3 regions of the Qipengyuania sp. GPGPB31 genome follow, and region 2 is predicted to be linked to each of the others. Evidence: predicted binding sites of a transcription regulator. Region 2 holds the regulator's gene; each other region holds the start of a gene.
What was found. Region 2 encodes LexA, which represses DNA repair genes until DNA is damaged. Its sites were predicted from a motif close to GTTCCNCNCTTGTTCT; they were not measured.
Positions count from the first base shown of each region.

Region 1: a site for LexA is predicted at 3,132-3,147, ahead of uvrA (excinuclease ABC subunit UvrA). Genes of this name have one in related genera too.
Region 3: a site for LexA is predicted at 3,213-3,228, ahead of WKH79_RS05205 (UvrD-helicase domain-containing protein). Genes of this name have one in related genera too.

Region 1 covers NZ_CP149572.1:1,071,155-1,076,548, reverse strand. Annotated here, with positions in the region: gene thpR (RNA 2',3'-cyclic phosphodiesterase) at 1-514, opposite strand, end outside; gene WKH79_RS05465 (lysozyme) at 592-1,512, opposite strand; gene WKH79_RS05460 (diguanylate cyclase) at 1,685-2,863, opposite strand; gene uvrA (excinuclease ABC subunit UvrA) at 3,159-5,394, shown strand, end outside.
Region 2 covers NZ_CP149572.1:804,745-810,138, reverse strand. Annotated here, with positions in the region: gene WKH79_RS04185 (ComEC/Rec2 family competence protein) at 1-1,535, shown strand, start outside; gene lexA (transcriptional repressor LexA) at 1,554-2,243, opposite strand; gene trpC (indole-3-glycerol phosphate synthase TrpC) at 2,391-3,176, opposite strand; gene trpD (anthranilate phosphoribosyltransferase) at 3,178-4,170, opposite strand; gene WKH79_RS04165 (aminodeoxychorismate/anthranilate synthase component II) at 4,167-4,781, opposite strand; gene pip (prolyl aminopeptidase) at 4,872-5,394, opposite strand, start outside.
Region 3 covers NZ_CP149572.1:1,014,892-1,020,285, forward strand. Annotated here, with positions in the region: gene WKH79_RS05185 (SRPBCC family protein) at 1-981, shown strand, start outside; gene WKH79_RS05190 (pseudouridine synthase) at 1,083-1,850, shown strand; gene rsmD (16S rRNA (guanine(966)-N(2))-methyltransferase RsmD) at 1,847-2,392, shown strand; gene WKH79_RS05200 (hypothetical protein) at 2,534-3,109, opposite strand; gene WKH79_RS05205 (UvrD-helicase domain-containing protein) at 3,236-5,394, shown strand, end outside.

The sequences.
Region 1 (5,394 bases), 270 kb from region 2:
CGGGCTCGTAGACAGAGCCTTCGGGACGCAGGAAGCTTTCGTACAACAGATAGGCATCGACCTCCCACGGACCAAGACGCAAGCCCGCGGTCCGGGCCAGGAATGGCTCGAGCGAGCCGCTGGCTCGGTTGGTGCGCGCAAGGGTGACATGCGGATGGTACTTGCGGTGATCGGGTTCGACGCCGGCGGCAACGCAAATCTGTTCGATCCGGCGCCGCAGGCGCTGCAAGGTGACGTTGGGTTCCACGCCCGCCCACAGCGTATGCGTGCGGCCACTGCGGGCGAAGATACCGGTGCCCGAAAGCGCCATCCGGAAGCGGGGGAGGGCGGCAGCGCGCAGGCGCTCGGCCAGCTCGTCCGCCAGATGGGCGTCGACCTCACCGATGTAACGCAGCGTAACATGCAGTTGGTCGTCATCCTGCCACCGCACCGCATCGACGCCCTCCATCAGGTCGATCAGCGCGTCGCGGATCGCTGCGGGAGGGCGGATGCCGACGAAAAGGCGGTGGTACATGGTTCGGGTCTACAGGACGGTAGGGGAAAGTCCGCCGCCTTTGGCGGAAAATCCCGTGGATGATTAGCTGAAAGCGATCAGGTGGAGGCGAGCCCGGGCGTCTCGCGCGGGTCTTCATAGGCCGCTTCCATGAAGATTTTCGCGCGACGTTCGCTGCGATATTGCAAGCCCTTGGCGAATTGGCCGCCGGCATGCGTATAGTCCAGCTCGGCCGCGATCGCGTCGTAATCGCCGGCATCGATCGCGGCGTTCAGCCGCGGGCTCTCGCTCGGCGACACGTTGCCGATACCGACATTGTAAACCAGGTCGAGAAGCGCATCGAATTCGTGCTGGTGCAGCGGCAGGTCGCCGACCAGCTGGCGCACGCCTTCCTCGGCTTCGGCGAGATCGGCATCGAGAAACGCCAGCACCCGTTCCTCGCTGACCCGGTCACCGACGCGCAGCCTGTCTTCCGGTTCGACCAGATGGCCGACGCCCACCGTGGGGTAGCCCGCGACATCGCGGTAGACGGTGTAGCGCACGCCTTCTTCTTCGATCAGCGCCTGTTTGAACGTGTCGCTCGCTGTCAGCAGCGGTGCCGGCTTGCGCACGCCTTCGGCATATTGCGCGGTCATGTCCGCCGTATTGGACGGGGCGACGGGCGCTGGGCGGGGTGGACCGGTAAAGGCTGCAAGGCCGAGCGCCCCCGCACCCAGCATCAGTGTTGCCCGCTTGCGCGTCGATAGCTGCGGCCTGACATCGAAGGCCTGTGCGGCGGCCCGGCGCGCACGGCGCAATTCACGGCGGTGCTGGCGTTCGCGGCGCAACCGCTTGAGCAGGCTTCGCGGGCCTTCGCCGCGGCTGCCGCGCAATGTCGTATGCGACCAGTCGACCGCGTCGAGCGGCCGGTCCAGTTCGTCGAGAATCGCCTGCAGTGCATCGGCGTTCCGGTTGTTTCGCGCTGTGTTCTGCCCGTTGGGGCCTGATGGTTGCTTCCTGTGCGCGGTGTCCATTTCCATTGGCAGGGCACCTTTCGTTGATATTCGAATGAAGACACCTGCAAGTCTGGTCCGGGGTACGCGATTTCGTGAACCCGGCGCGGTGTCGGTCTTTCCCAATCAACGGGTAGGGCGGCTGGACGGTCCTCGGCTCGTCCCGGCGGGGCAACGCCCGGTCGGTGGCGGGTGCCCGTCAGGCGGCGCGGCGCACGCGGTTGCGGCCGGTGTTCTTCGCTTCGTAGCACGCCGCGTCGGCGCGCAGCAGCGCATCGTCCAGGCCCTCGCCGAAGCGCCAGCCGGTCAGGCCGATCGAAGCCGAAATACGGATATCGGGGTGCTCGCTGAACCCGCGGGCGATCTGCGCGATCGCGCCGCGGAGGCGTTCGGCAGCGTCGGCCGCCGTGCCATCGTCCAGCCCGCGCGTGATCACGAGGAATTCCTCGCCGCCCAGCCGAAAAGCCTGTTGACCGGCGGCTGCGGGCAGGGTGCCGCCCCATTCGCGAATGGCATCGGCCGTCGCGATCAGCACGTGGTCGCCCACGCCGTGACCGTATGTGTCGTTGATCGCCTTGAACCGGTCGAGATCGATGGTCATCAGGTGGCGCGGCTGGGTGCTGCGTTCGATCCGCGTTTCCTCGAACAGCTTGCGGCGGTTGAACAGACCCGTAAGCGGATCGCGCCAGCTGAGGAATTCCGCATGCGCCAGCGCATCGGCCAGGTCTTCCGACAACTGGCGGTTCTCGACCAGCACTTTCGCCGCGCTCTGGATGTGCTCGCCGGTGGAAGCGCTGTAGATGCGTATCCCGATGACGATCAGCGCAAGAATGACCACCAGCGCAGGATGCTGCACCCCGGGATGCAGGACAATCATCCCCAGCACGGTGAGCCAGAAGCTCGCCAACATGGCGTCGCGTGCCACTGGCAGGGCGGCAAGGGTGACGGCGATGAGCGTCACGACGATTACCACTACGCCGCGCACCAGATTGACGGCCACGACCGAACTGTCGGGCGGCGGCGGCCACAGCATCAGCGCCAGCGTGATGCCGGTCAGACACATGGCGAACAGGACGACCCGTCTGGCCGATTGCGCAGGCTTGCGTGCTCGCATCACGCGTTCGAGCTCGCCGACGGCCTTATGTGTATAGACGAAGGACGTCGCGCGCAGCAGCAGGAGGACCGTCATGGCAGCCGCGTTGGGCAGCATGGCGACACCGGCGGCGAGCATGGCCAGCCCGATCATGCTCGCCAGAACTGAGCGACGCTCGCGCTCGAGCATGGCAATTACCGCCTCGCGCTCGATCTCGAAAGGATCGACCGCCAGCCGCGTGAGCCCCTGGCTCGCAGTGTCGTCAAAACGGCTATCGGTGAACAATGGTGCGACCCTTCGTGTCCCGCGCATCGCGGGCGCTGCGGCATAGCGCCAATTGGTTAACGAACTCCAACGCGAAAATCACCATGTAGTAGCCTGCCACGACCGTGCCCCTACCGGTAGCTCGATTGTGACAATGGTTTGACAATCGATCGGTGCCCGCTGCCCGCTGCAATCGATCGGCAGCGTTGTAAATCGCGCCGGCGAACCCACATTCGCGGCACCACTGCGGCCGCCCATGCGTTCGGCCCGTACCCGCCCTTGACCCTAGCGAACAATTCGGGAACACGTTTCCTTCATGGCACTCACCAAAATTTCCGTCCGCGGCGCGCGTGAACACAATCTCAAGGGCGTCGACATCGACCTGCCGCGCGACAGCCTGATCGTGATCACCGGCCTCAGCGGTTCGGGCAAGTCGAGCCTCGCCTTCGACACGATCTATGCCGAAGGGCAGCGGCGCTATGTCGAGAGCCTCAGCGCCTATGCGCGCCAGTTCCTCGAGATGATGCAGAAGCCCAATGTCGAGCATATCGATGGGCTCTCACCCGCCATCTCGATCGAGCAGAAGACCACCAGCCGCAACCCGCGCTCGACCGTCGCGACAGTGACCGAGATCTACGACTACATGCGCCTGCTGTGGGCGCGCGTGGGCGTACCCTATTCGCCCGCCACGGGACTGCCGATCGAGGCGCAGACCGTCTCCAACATGGTCGACCGGGTAATGGAACTGCCCGAGGGCACACGCATCTACCTGCTCGCCCCCGTGGTGCGCGGGCGCAAGGGCGAATACCGCAAGGAACTGGCCGAATGGCAGAAGGCGGGCTTCACCCGCGTGCGCGTCGACGGCGAGCTCCATGCGATCGAGGACGCGCCCGCGCTCGACAAGAAGTTCAAGCACGACATCGAGGTGGTGGTCGACCGGCTGGCGGTGAAGGAGGGCATCGAGACCCGCCTTGCCGACAGTTTCGAAACCGCGCTCAAGCTGGCCGAGGGGCTCGCCTATGTCGATCTCGCTGATGGCGCGGTGCCCGGGCGCGAGGACGAGGGGGCCGCGGCCGGCGGCGCGATGAAGGGCGCGGGGCTGCCCGCCAACCGCATCGTCTTTTCCGAGAAATTCTCCTGCCCGGTCAGCGGCTTCACGATCGAGGAGGTCGAACCGCGCCTGTTCTCCTTCAACGCGCCGCAGGGCGCCTGCCCGACCTGTGACGGCATCGGCGAGAAGCAGCTGTTCGACCCGCAGCTGGTCGTCCCCAACGAAGCGCTCAGCCTCAAGAAGGGTGCGGTGGTGCCCTGGGCCAAGAGCAACCCGCCGTCGCCCTATTACATGCAGGTGCTCGCCAGCCTCGCGAAGGAATACGAGTTCGACCTGACCACCCCGTGGCAGGAGTTCGACGCCGAGATCCGCGACATCATCCTCCACGGCACAAAAGGCCGCGCGATCCCGCTGACCTTCAAGGACGGGCGCAAGAGCTACACCGTCAAGAAGCCGTTCGAGGGCGTGATCGGCAATCTCAACCGCCGCATGCTCCAGACCGAGAGCGCGTGGATGCGCGAGGAACTGGCCAAGTTCCAGACCGCGCAGCCCTGCGAGACCTGCAACGGCAAGCGGCTCAACCCCAAGGCGCTCAGCGTCAAGATCCCCGGCCCCGCGGGCCCCACCGACATCGCCACCCCCACGCAGATGAGCGTCGCCGATGCCAAGGCGTGGTTCCTCGGCCTCGACGGGCACCTGACCGACCAGCAGGCGCAGATCGCCAAGGCCATCCTCAAGGAAATCAACGAGCGGCTGGGCTTCCTCGACAATGTCGGGCTCGACTATCTAAACCTCGACCGCACTTCAGGTACGCTGAGCGGGGGCGAGAGCCAGCGCATCCGCCTCGCCAGCCAGATCGGCAGCGGTCTCTCGGGCGTGCTCTACGTGCTCGACGAACCCAGCATCGGCCTCCACCAGCGCGACAACGACCGCCTGCTCGAAACGCTGAAGCGCCTGCGCGACCTCGGCAATACGGTGATCGTGGTCGAGCACGATGAAGACGCGATCCGCGCCGCCGATTACGTGGTGGATCTCGGCCCCGGGGCGGGGGTCCACGGGGGCGAGGTGGTCGCCGAAGGCACGCTCAAGCAGGTGCTGAAGAACAAGAAATCGCTCACCGCCGCCTATCTCACCGGCCGCCGCGAAATCGCGGTCCCGCCCAAGCGGCGCAAGGGCAACGGGCACCAGCTCACCGTCCACGGCGCGCGCGCCAACAACCTTGCCAACGTCACCGCCAGCCTGCCGCTGGGCACCTTCACCTGCGTCACCGGCGTCTCGGGCTCGGGCAAGTCCAGCTTCACCATCGACACGCTCTACGCCTCCGCCGCGCGCGAACTCAACGGCGCGCGTATCGTCGCGGGCGCGCACGACAAGGTCACCGGGCTCGAATATTGCGACAAGGTGATCGAGATCGACCAGTCGCCGATCGGCCGCACCCCGCGCTCCAACCCCGCCACCTACACCGGCGCCTTCACCCAGATCCGCGACTGGTTCGCCGGCC
Region 2 (5,394 bases):
TCGATGGCCTGTCCGCCACCGGATCGGTGGTCGGTGACGTCGAACTCGTCGAACCGCCCGCGGAGACGCTTGTGTCGATCGCCGTGATCCAGCGCCGCCTGTCGGCGCATGTGCGGCGCAATCTCGACGGGACGGCGGGCGCTATCGCGGCCACGCTGGCAAGCGGCGACCGCGGTGCGATCCCCGAGGCCGACGAAGAAGCCATGCGCGATGCCGGGCTCACCCATCTGCTTTCGATCAGCGGCCTGCATGTCAGCGCGATTATCGCCGCGACCTATCTGGTGGTGCTGAAACTGCTGGCAGCCTGGCCTTGGCTGGCGCTGCGCGTGCGGTTGCCGTTGGTGGCGGCGGGTGCAGCCGCGCTTGCGGGCATCGGCTACACGCTGCTTACCGGCGCGCAGGTGCCGACCGTTCGCAGCTGCATCGGCGCCTTGCTCGTGCTCGTCGCGCTGGCCCTGGGGCGCGAACCCCTGTCGCTGCGGATGGTTGCGATCGCCGCCGGCGTGGTGCTGGCGCTCTGGCCGGAATCGCTGGTCGGGCCGAGTTTCCAGATGAGCTTTGCCGCGGTCATCGCCATTGTCTCGCTCCACAATGCCGCTTGGGTCCGCAGCTTCCTGGCGCCGCGCGAGGAAAGCTGGCTATCGCGCCTGGCACGGCGTGCAGCGATGCTGTTCCTGACCGGGCTGGTCATCGAATTTACGCTGATCCCGATCGTGCTGTTCCATTTCCACCGTGCTGGCCTCTACGGCGCGGCGGCCAATCTGATCGCGATCCCGCTGGTAACCTTCGTGTCGATGCCGCTGGTTGCGCTGGCGCTCTTCCTCGATCTGGTGGGGGCGGGGGCGCCGGCCTGGTGGCTGGTCGGCCAGTCACTCGACGTGCTGCTTGCGATCGCGCATTTCTTCGCCGAGCAACCCGGTTCGGTCAAACTGTCGCCGCGCATCGGCATGGGCACGATGGCGCTCTATATCGGCGGTGCACTGTGGCTGGCGTTGTGGCAGGGCAGGGCAAGACTGTGGGGCGCGGTGCCGATCGCGCTGTCCACGATCCTGATCGTGACAGCCCCGGTTCCCGACCTGCTGATCACCCGTGACGGGCGCGATCTGGGTATTGCCAGCCAGGCCGACCGCCTGCTCGTCCTCCGCGACAGTGCCGGGGGCTATGCGCAGCAGAACCTGCTCGAACTGGCGGGAACCGACCGCGAGCCCATGGCCATCGCGGCGTGGCCGCAGAGCCGCTGCAGCCCCGAGTTCTGCGTCCTCCCCGTCAAGAGAAGCGGAAAGACATGGAGCGTGCTCGTGGCCCGCAATCGCGACTTGATCGCCGAACGTGCGCTGGCCGCAGCCTGCGGGAAGGCGGATATCGTCGTGTCCGACCGCTTCCTGCCGCGCAGCTGCCGGCCGCGTTGGCTCAAGGCCGATCGGCGCTATCTGCAACGCGAAGGCGGCGTCGCGGTCTATCTCGATCGCGAACGCGTCGATACGGTCGCGCAGGACCAGGGGGCGCATGGCTGGTGGCCGGCCCCGCGCCGATAGGGCGCGGTGCCCGCACCATCAGTGATAGCGGCGCAAGAGCCCGGCGAGCTTGCCCTGTACCTGAACGCGGTGCGCATCGTAGACCTGGGGGTCATAGGCGCCATTGGCCGGATCGAGGATCACGCGCCCCGCGTCCTTGCGCAGATATTTGAGCGTGGCTTCCTCGTTGTCGACCAGCGCCACCACGATTTCGCCATCGCGCGCGCTGTCGGTTCGTTTCACGAGAGCGAAGTCGCCATCGAAAATGCCGGCCTCGATCATCGAATCGCCCGAGACTTCGAGCGCGTAATGTTCGCCGGGACCGAGAAGGGCAGCGGGAACCGGCATGCTCGACTGGCCTTCGATCGCCTCGATCGGCGCGCCAGCGGCAATCCGTCCGTGCAGCGGCACGTCGATGATGTCGTTGGCGGGTTCGGGTGCCACGGTCTTGGTCGGCATTGCCGCCCCGACCAGGTCGTTCGCAGCACTGGGCTTGTCGCTCCCGGTAACTGCGTCTTCGGGAAGCTTGACCACTTCCAGTGCGCGCGCACGGTTGGGCAGCCGGCGGATGAAACCACGTTCCTCGAGCGCCGAGATCAGGCGGTGAACGCCCGACTTGCTCTTGAGGTCGAGGGCTTCCTTCATTTCCTCGAAACTCGGGGAAATGCCGGTGTCTTCCAGGCGTTGCTGGATAAAGCGGATCAATTCGTGCTGCTTGGCGGTCAGCATGGTGCGAACTCCCGTATCGCCTGTTCACAAAGCTGTGAACGAATACGGAACAAGTAGGCAACCCGAATCGGCAAGTCAAGCAATTGCGCCGGTTTAGCGGTATGGAGGCGAGAACAGCTGTTCCTGCTTTGCCCCGGGCGCGACGGTTCAGCCGTGCAGCAGCGTCCTGGTCGCCGCAGCGACATCGGCCTGCCGCATCAGGCTCTCACCAACGAGGAAGCTGCGCACACCCGAACCTGCGAGACGGGCACAATCCGCATGCGAGCTGATCCCGCTCTCGCCCACCAGCAGGCTTTCCGCCGGGGCCCGCGGGGCAAGCTGCTCGGTCGTTGCGAGATCGGTGGTGAAGGTTTTCAGGTCGCGGTTGTTCACCCCGATGAGCCGCGAGGAAAGCCGCGCCGCGCGGTCCATTTCGGCGGCGTCGTGGACTTCGATCAGCACATCCATCGAATGGTCGAGCGCGGCCGCCTCGATCTCGGCCATGACGCTGTCATCGAGCGCCGCGACGATGATCAGGATGGCATCGGCACCGAGCGCGCGTGCTTCGGCGACCTGCCACGGGTCGACCATGAAATCCTTGCGCAGGACGGGCAGGTCGCAGGCCTCGCGGGCGGCGATGAGGTAATCCTCATGGCCTTGGAAATAGGGCGCATCGGTCAGCACGGAAAGGCATGCCGCGCCCCCTGCGGCATAGGCCCTGGCATGCGCCGCAGGCTCGAAATCGGCGCGGATCAGGCCCTTCGACGGCGAGGCTTTCTTGATCTCGGCAATAAGTCCGAAGCCGTCATGCTGCGCGCGGGCGAGTGCAGCCTGAAACCCGCGCGGCGGGGTCTGCGCACGGATCGCGGTTTCGAGATCGGACAGCGAGCGTTCCTGCTTGCGGGCAGCCACTTCTTCGCGCTTGGTGGCGCAGATTTCTTCCAGCTTGTTCATGTCAAACGCTCAGTGCGATCCAGTCGCGCAGGAGGGTCAGGGCAGCGCCGGAATCGAGCGCCTCGGCAGCGATCTGGGCGCCTTCGGTCCAATCGTCGGTCCGGCCGGCGACGATCAGCGTGGCGGATGCGTTGAACAGCACCGCATCGCGATAGGGGCCGGGGGTGCCTGCCAGCAGCGCCTCGAGCGCGCGGGCGTTGTGCGCCGGATCGCCGCCGCGGATGGCTTCGACCGGGGCGTGCGGCAGATTGGCCTGCACTGCCAGCACGCGGCGCATTTCGAAGTTGTTGCCCATCACGTCGGCAAGTTCGTTGCCGCCCGCGAGGCTGAGTTCGTCGAGGCCCTCGTCGCCCGAGGCGATGAAGCTGCGCTCGGTTCCGAGCCGGGCCTTGGCCGCGGCATAGATCGGAACATAGGCGGGGCGGGCGATACCGATCAGCTGGCGCCGGACCCCGGCGGGATTGGAGAGCGGCCCCATCAGGTTGAAGATCGTGCGCACCCCGAGCTTCTGGCGGATGGGCTGGATCCGGCCCATTGCCGGGTGGTGGTTCTTGGCGAACAGGAAACAGATGCCCAGTTCGGCGAGCGTCTTCTCCGCGCTGCGGCCTGCCGCTTCCATGTCGAGTCCGAGCGCTTCGAGCGTATCGGCCGCGCCCGCCTTGCTGCTGGCAGCGCGGTTGCCGTGCTTGGCCACTGGGACGCCGCAGGCCGCCACGACCAGGCTGACCGCGGTGGATACGTTGAGCGTATGATGGCCATCGCCGCCGGTGCCGCAGCAATCGACCGTACCCTCGGGCGCAGCGATGGGGATCATCCGGTGACGCAGGGCTCGGGCCGCGCCCGCGATTTCCTCGGAGGTTTCACTGCGCGCCGACATGTCGACCAGGAAACGGGCGATCGCGTCGTCATCGGCTTCGCCATCGAGGATCCAGCCGAAGACTTCCTCGGCCTCGGCTTCGGCAAGGTGCCGGGTGGCATCGGGGAGCTGTTTCATGCGGGCACCTTGGCGGCGATGCCGCAGATGGCAAGGAAGTTCGCCAGCAGGGCGTGGCCGTGTTCGGTGGCGATGCTTTCGGGGTGGAACTGGACACCGTGGAGCGGAAGATCGCGGTGGCGGAACCCCATGACGCTGCTGCCGTCGAGGCCCGGGGTCTCGCTGGTCGCGTTGATCGCCAGGCAATCGGGAATGTCTTCGACCACCAGCGAATGGTAGCGCGTCGCGGTGAAGGGCGAGGGCAGATCGGCAAACACCCCGTCGCCTTCATGCGTGACGGGCGAGGTCTTGCCGTGCATCAGACCGCCGCGCACCACGCGGCCGCCGAAATGCTGGCCGATCGCCTGGTGGCCGAGGCAGACGCCGAGCAGGGGTTTGCCCGCTGCGGCGCAGGCCGCGACGATATCGAGGCTGATGCCGGCTTCGTTGGGAGTGCAGGGTCCGGGAGAAATCAGATAGCCCGCATGACCGCCATCCATCGCCTCGACCGCCGATATGGCATCGTTGCGCACCACCTCCACGCGGGCGCCCATCTCCATCAGGTAATGGACCAGGTTGAAGGTGAAGCTGTCGTAATTGTCGATTACGAGAATGGATCGGCTGTCGGTCATCGATACGGTCCTTGAAGCGATGGCGACGTGCTTTCAAGCAAGGAAAGGTTTGCAGGCCAGCGCGGCCGGCGCCGCGTGTCGCGCAGCAAATCAGCCGGTCTTGCCGGCCAGCTTGTCCGTGGCGCGGACGAGGCCATCGACGATGCCCGGTTCACCGGCGCTGTGACCGGCATCGGGCACGATCCACAGGTCGGCTTCGGGCCAGGCCTTCTTGAGCGCCCATGCCGCGCCCGGCGGGGTACAGATATCGTGGCGGCCCTGAACGATGATCCCGGGTATTCCCGCCAGCGCATCCACGTTCCGCAGCAGCTCGCCTTCCTCGAGGAAGAAGTTCTCGAGGAAGAACTTGGCGCAGATGCGTGCAAACGGAACCGCCTTGGCCGGATCGCCGAAGCTTTCGAGCAGGTCTTCATTGGGCAGCAGTGTCGCGACATGCCCTTCCCACAGCGACCATTCGCGCGCCGCGGCAAGCCGGGTCGCCTCGTCCTCGCTGGTCAGGCGGTTGTAATAAGCGCGCACGAGGTCGCCGCGCTCGGCTTCGGGAATGAGACCGGTGAACGCATCCCATTGCTCCGCCATGATCTCGCTCGCGCCATAATCGTAGAGCCACGAC
Region 3 (5,394 bases), 210 kb from region 2:
CAGATCGTCTGCCCGTCTGCGCTGTTGCCAGATCCCGGCATGGCGCTGCCGCATAACGCCACCGGGCGCCCCTTGCTGGTGACCCGCGATGCATCGGGCAAGGCGCATGTCTTCCTGAACGTCTGCCGGCACCGCGGCACGCGGCTGGTCGAAGGCAATGAGGTTCAGTGCACGAAAAGGCTGGTGTGCCCCTATCACGCATGGACCTATGCGGTGGACGGCCGTTTGCTGGCCCTGCCGCGGCCCGATACCTTCCCCGGGCTCGATAAGGGCGATTACGGCCTCGTGGAACTGCCCAGCCGCGAAACCGGCGGGCTGATATGGTTCTCCCCTTGCGCAGACAGCGCGGATTTCGGTTTCGCGGACAAGATCGGCGAGGATTTCGACGCGCTCGGCATGGGCGAACACGTGCTGTTCCGCCGCAAGACGCACGAAGTGGCGGGGAACTGGAAACTGATCATGGATGCTTTCCTCGAAAGCTATCATGTCACCCGCCTGCATGCGCAGACGATCGGGCCGTTCTTCAAGGACGGCGCAACCAGCGGCGACATGATCGGACCGCATGCCCGCAGCGCGGTGGGCCGGCTCGAGGAAATGGACGGGGTCGATCTGGAGGACATGGCCGCACTGCGCCGCGTGGTGACCTTTGCCTATCAGCTGCTGCCCGGCGCGTTGGTCATCCCCAGCCCGGACTACATCAATGTCATGGTGATGATGCCGCAGGCGCATGATCGCACGCTGGTGGAGGATTTCATGCTCATTCCCGAACATCCCAGGACCGACAAGGCGCGCAACCACTGGGAACGCAGCTGGGCCCTGCTCGACGGCGGGGTCTTCGCGGGCGAGGATTTCCGCGCCGCCGAACTCGGGCAACAGGGGCTGGCCACCGGCGCGGTGCCGCAGCTTACACTCGGCACGCTCGAAGGGGGTATCCGCCGCTATCACGAGACCGTGGAAGAGGCGCTGCGCGCCGTGAATTGAACCCGGCGCGCGCACTTGGCGCGGTAGTCCGGGCACATCGCTGGCAGGTCGGCGGCGATCACCGCTTCCGCATGAAGGGGGTTGTGTGTATTGGCGCGCGCATGGCCGATAACCGTTTACCAGAAGAAGGCGATCGGATCGCCAAGCTGCTCGCCCGTGCCGGCGTCGCCAGCCGCCGCGAAATCGAGCGTATGATCGCCGACGGGCGGATCGCGATCAATGGCAAGGACCTCGACACGCCCGCAGTCAAGCTGGCGAATCTCAATGGCGTGACGGTCGATGGCAGGGCTGTCGGCCGGGCGGAGGCGGCGCGGCTGTTCGCGTTCCACAAGCCTTCGGGGCTGATCACCGCCGAACGCGATCCCCGCGGCCGGCCCACCATTTACACCGCGCTGCGCAACGCCTTGCCCAAGGATGCGGGCCGCGTGATTCCCGTCGGCCGTCTCGACTTCACCACCGAAGGTCTGCTGATGCTGACCAATGATGGCGAACTGAAACGGGCGATGGAACTGCCCTCGTCGGGCATACCGCGCACTTACCGCGCGCGCGCCTTTGGCGATGTCACGCAGGCGCAACTCGACGAACTGATCGAAGGCGTCGAGATCGACGGCATTCGCTACGGTCGGATCGAGGCCGACCTCGAGCGCGGTTCGGGCAAGAATCGCTGGGTCGAAATGACGCTGACTGAAGGCAAGAACCGCGAAGTTCGCCGCGTGCTCGAACATCTCGGCCTGCAGGTGAATCGCCTGCTGCGGACCGCCTATGGCCCGTTCGAACTGGCCGACCTGCCGCGCGGCCAGGCAGTGGAAATCCGCCAGGCCGATGTCGAGCGGTTCCGCAAGCAACTCAGGCGCGGGGGCCAGCTTTGAGGATCATCGCAGGCGATTGGCGCGGCCGCAAACTCGTCGCGCCGCCGGGCGATCTGACCCGCCCCACTGCCGACCGGACGCGCGAAACGCTGTTCAACATGCTGGCCAGCCGCGTGGGCAGTTTCGACGGGCTGAGCGTAGTCGATCTTTTTGCCGGATCGGGCGCGCTAGGCTTGGAGGCTCTGTCGCGCGGTGCTGCATCCTGCCTGTTCGTCGAACAGGATGCGCGCGCGGTGGAGGCCATCCGCAAGAATATCGAGACGCTGGACGCACGTGGACGCAGCGTGGTCCAGCAAGGTTCCGTGCTCAGTCTCAGCCCGGCCAAGGCGGCGCACGATGTGATCTTCCTCGATCCGCCGTACGATACGGGTGCCGGCCATGTTGCGCTCGACCGGCTCGCGCGGCTCGGCTGGATCGGGCCGGCGACCTGGGTCGCGCTCGAAACCGGCGCGAAGGAAGAAGGCGCTCTGCGGGCCTTCGATATCATTGCCGAGCGAAAGACCGGCAAGGCGAAGATCACGTTGCTGCGCCTCGCGGCCTGAACCGCGCAGCCGGCGGCGACAGGTTCGAAACCGGTACCGACCTCGCAGATCCCTGAGACGCGAAAAGGGCGGAACCGCCTTGGCGGTCCCACCCATTCGTTTCGCACCCTGCCCGCTGGCAGGACGCGCATTCAATTCAGTTCACGAACCCGGCTTGGTTGCGGGAAGCTTCTGGGGGATCATGCTGGCGGGCTGACCCGGCCAGTATTCGAGCGGGCGATTACCCGTCTTGTTCTTGGCCCAGCTGTTGATGCACCCATCCTGCTGCATGGCCGAACATACCGGCAGGTTTGCATTGTCGGCGGGGGTGTATTCGGGCGGAACCGACTGTGTCACGGCGTTGCTCACGAAGCGGGGCGACGTGGTCGCGCTCGACGATGCACTCGACGTAGTTGCCGGATTGCCATTCATCTGGGCAGCGATCTGGTTCCACGCCTGCATGCGCGTTACCGGTTCCATTTCGTAGATGGCGACCCGCTGTTCGTCGGTCAGCACCCACCAGCCTTCGGTCTGCACGGGCGACAGCGTCCAGTAATATTCCTGAACGCCTGCGGGCCATGCATCATAAGCGGTCTGGCGATCGGCGGGCCACTGGTCATAGGCGGCTTCCTGCTCGGTGGACCAGCTGTAGCTTTCGCCCGACATGTGATCGTCGGCAGCAGCCGGAACAGCGGTAAAGGCAAGCGCTGCAGCGCCGGCAAGAATCAGATTACGCATAGGAGATTCCTCCATTTGTTTGGTGTGTACGGCTAACCTACGCAGCGCCCCGGTCGTCGGTTCCGGCGCGCCCATGTGGCCGGGGCTTGTCTTGCGCCGCTTCGTTCCCTAGCTGTTCCGTACTCCATGACAGACCTCCCCACCCCGTCCGACGCGCCCGCAGATGCGCAGATTCCCGCCTATGCGGCGCGGTTGAATGCTCCCCAGCGCGAGGCGGTGCTGACCACCGAAGGCCCCGTTCTGATGCTCGCCGGGGCAGGCACCGGGAAGACTGCGGCGCTCACCGCACGGCTGGCACATCTCATCGCAACGCGGCGTGCATGGCCCAGCGAAATTCTTTGCGTCACCTTCACCAACAAGGCGGCGCGCGAAATGCGCGAACGCGTGGGCCGGCATATCGGCGATGCGGTCGAAGGGATGCCGTGGTTGGGCACGTTTCATTCGATCGGGGCACGAATGCTGCGCCGCCATGCCGAACTGGTCGGGCTGGAAAGCAATTACACGATCATCGACACGGACGACCAGATCCGCCTGCTCAAGCAACTGATCCAGGAAAACAACGTCGACGAGAAGCGCTGGCCGGCGCGGCAACTGGCCGGCCTGCTCGACCGGTGGAAGAATCGCGGGCTCAATCCCGGCGATCTCGATGCAGTCGAGAATGAAAGCTATGCCAACGGGCGCGGCGCCCAGTTCTACAAGCTCTATCAGGACCGGCTGAAGACGCTCAACGCCTGCGACTTCGGCGACCTCTTGCTGCACATACTGAACATCTTCCGCACGCATCACGACGTGCTCGCGCAATACCAGCAGCGCTTCAAATACATCCTCGTCGACGAATATCAGGACACCAACCAGGTCCAGTATCTCTGGCTGAGGCTGCTCGCTCAGACGCGCAAAAATATCTGCGTGGTGGGCGACGACGATCAGTCGATCTATTCATGGCGCGGCGCGGAAGTCGCCAATATCCTCAAGTTCGAAAAAGATTTTCCCGGCGCGTCAGTGGTCAAGCTGGAACAGAACTACCGTTCGACACCGCAGATCCTGGCGGCGGCCTCGGGCCTGATCAATGCCAATAGCGAACGTCTCGGCAAGACGCTGTGGACCGAACTGCCGCCCGGTGAGAAGGTGCGGATCATCGGCGTATGGGACGCGCCCGAGGAAGCGCGCCGCGTAGGCGAGGAGATCGAACGGCTCGAAAGCGAGGGCGCACCGCTCGACCAGATCGCAATCCTGGTGCGCGCGCAGTACCAGACGCGGGAATTCGAAGACCGGTTTATCCAGATCGGCCTCAACTATCGCATCGTCGGCGGTTTCCGGTTCTACGAACGCGCCGAAATCCGCGATGCGCTGGCCTATTTGCGCGTCATCGCGCAGCCGGCCGACGACCTCGCCTTCGAAAGGATCTACAACCAGCCCAAGCGTGGGCTCGGCGCGAAGACGCTCGAGGCGATGCGCCGTCATGCACGCCAGTTGCAGATGCCGCTTGCCGCTGCCAGCTTAGACCTGTGCGATACCGACGAACTGCCTGCGCGGGCGCGAAACAACCTTGTCGCCTTGCTGGGCCAGTTCGTTCACTGGCGCGAACAGGCAGACAAGGTCACCCCGTCGGAACTGCTGCGCAGCGTGCTTGCGGAAAGCGGGTACGAAGACATGCTGCAAAAGGATCGCAGCGCCGAAAGCGCGGGGCGGCTCGAGAACCTCACCGAACTCGCGCGGGCGATGGAAGAATACGAGACGCTCGGCGATTTCCTCGAGCATGTCAGCCTGGTGATGGACAATGAGCGCGCCGGCGATGGCGAGAAGGTCACCATAATGACCATGCACGCTGCCAAGGGGCTGGAATTCGACCACGTCTTCCTGCCCGGATGGGAAGAAGGCGTGTTCCCGAGCCAGCGCGCCATCGACGAGGGCGGCCTTGCAAGCCTCGAGGAAGAACGCCGGCTGGCCTATGTCGCGATCACACGCGCCAAGCGCCGTTGCACGATATTGCATGCAGCGAACCGCCGCATCTACGGCCAGTGGACAAGCTCGATCCCCAGCCGGTTCATCGAAGACCTTCCCGAAGACTATATCACGTCCGAAACCACGATGACCGGCGGTGCCTCGCTCTGGCGGGCGAATTGGAGCGAGACCGACGACCCGTTCGCGCATGTCTCGACCAGCCGGCCGGACCGGTCCGGCAAGCGGGGTCCCGGTTGGCAAAGGGCGCTCTCGTCAGGTTATGACACGACGCCCAAGCGTCTCGCTGAACCGGGCCGCAGTGCGGCGAGCTTCGCGGCCAAGCC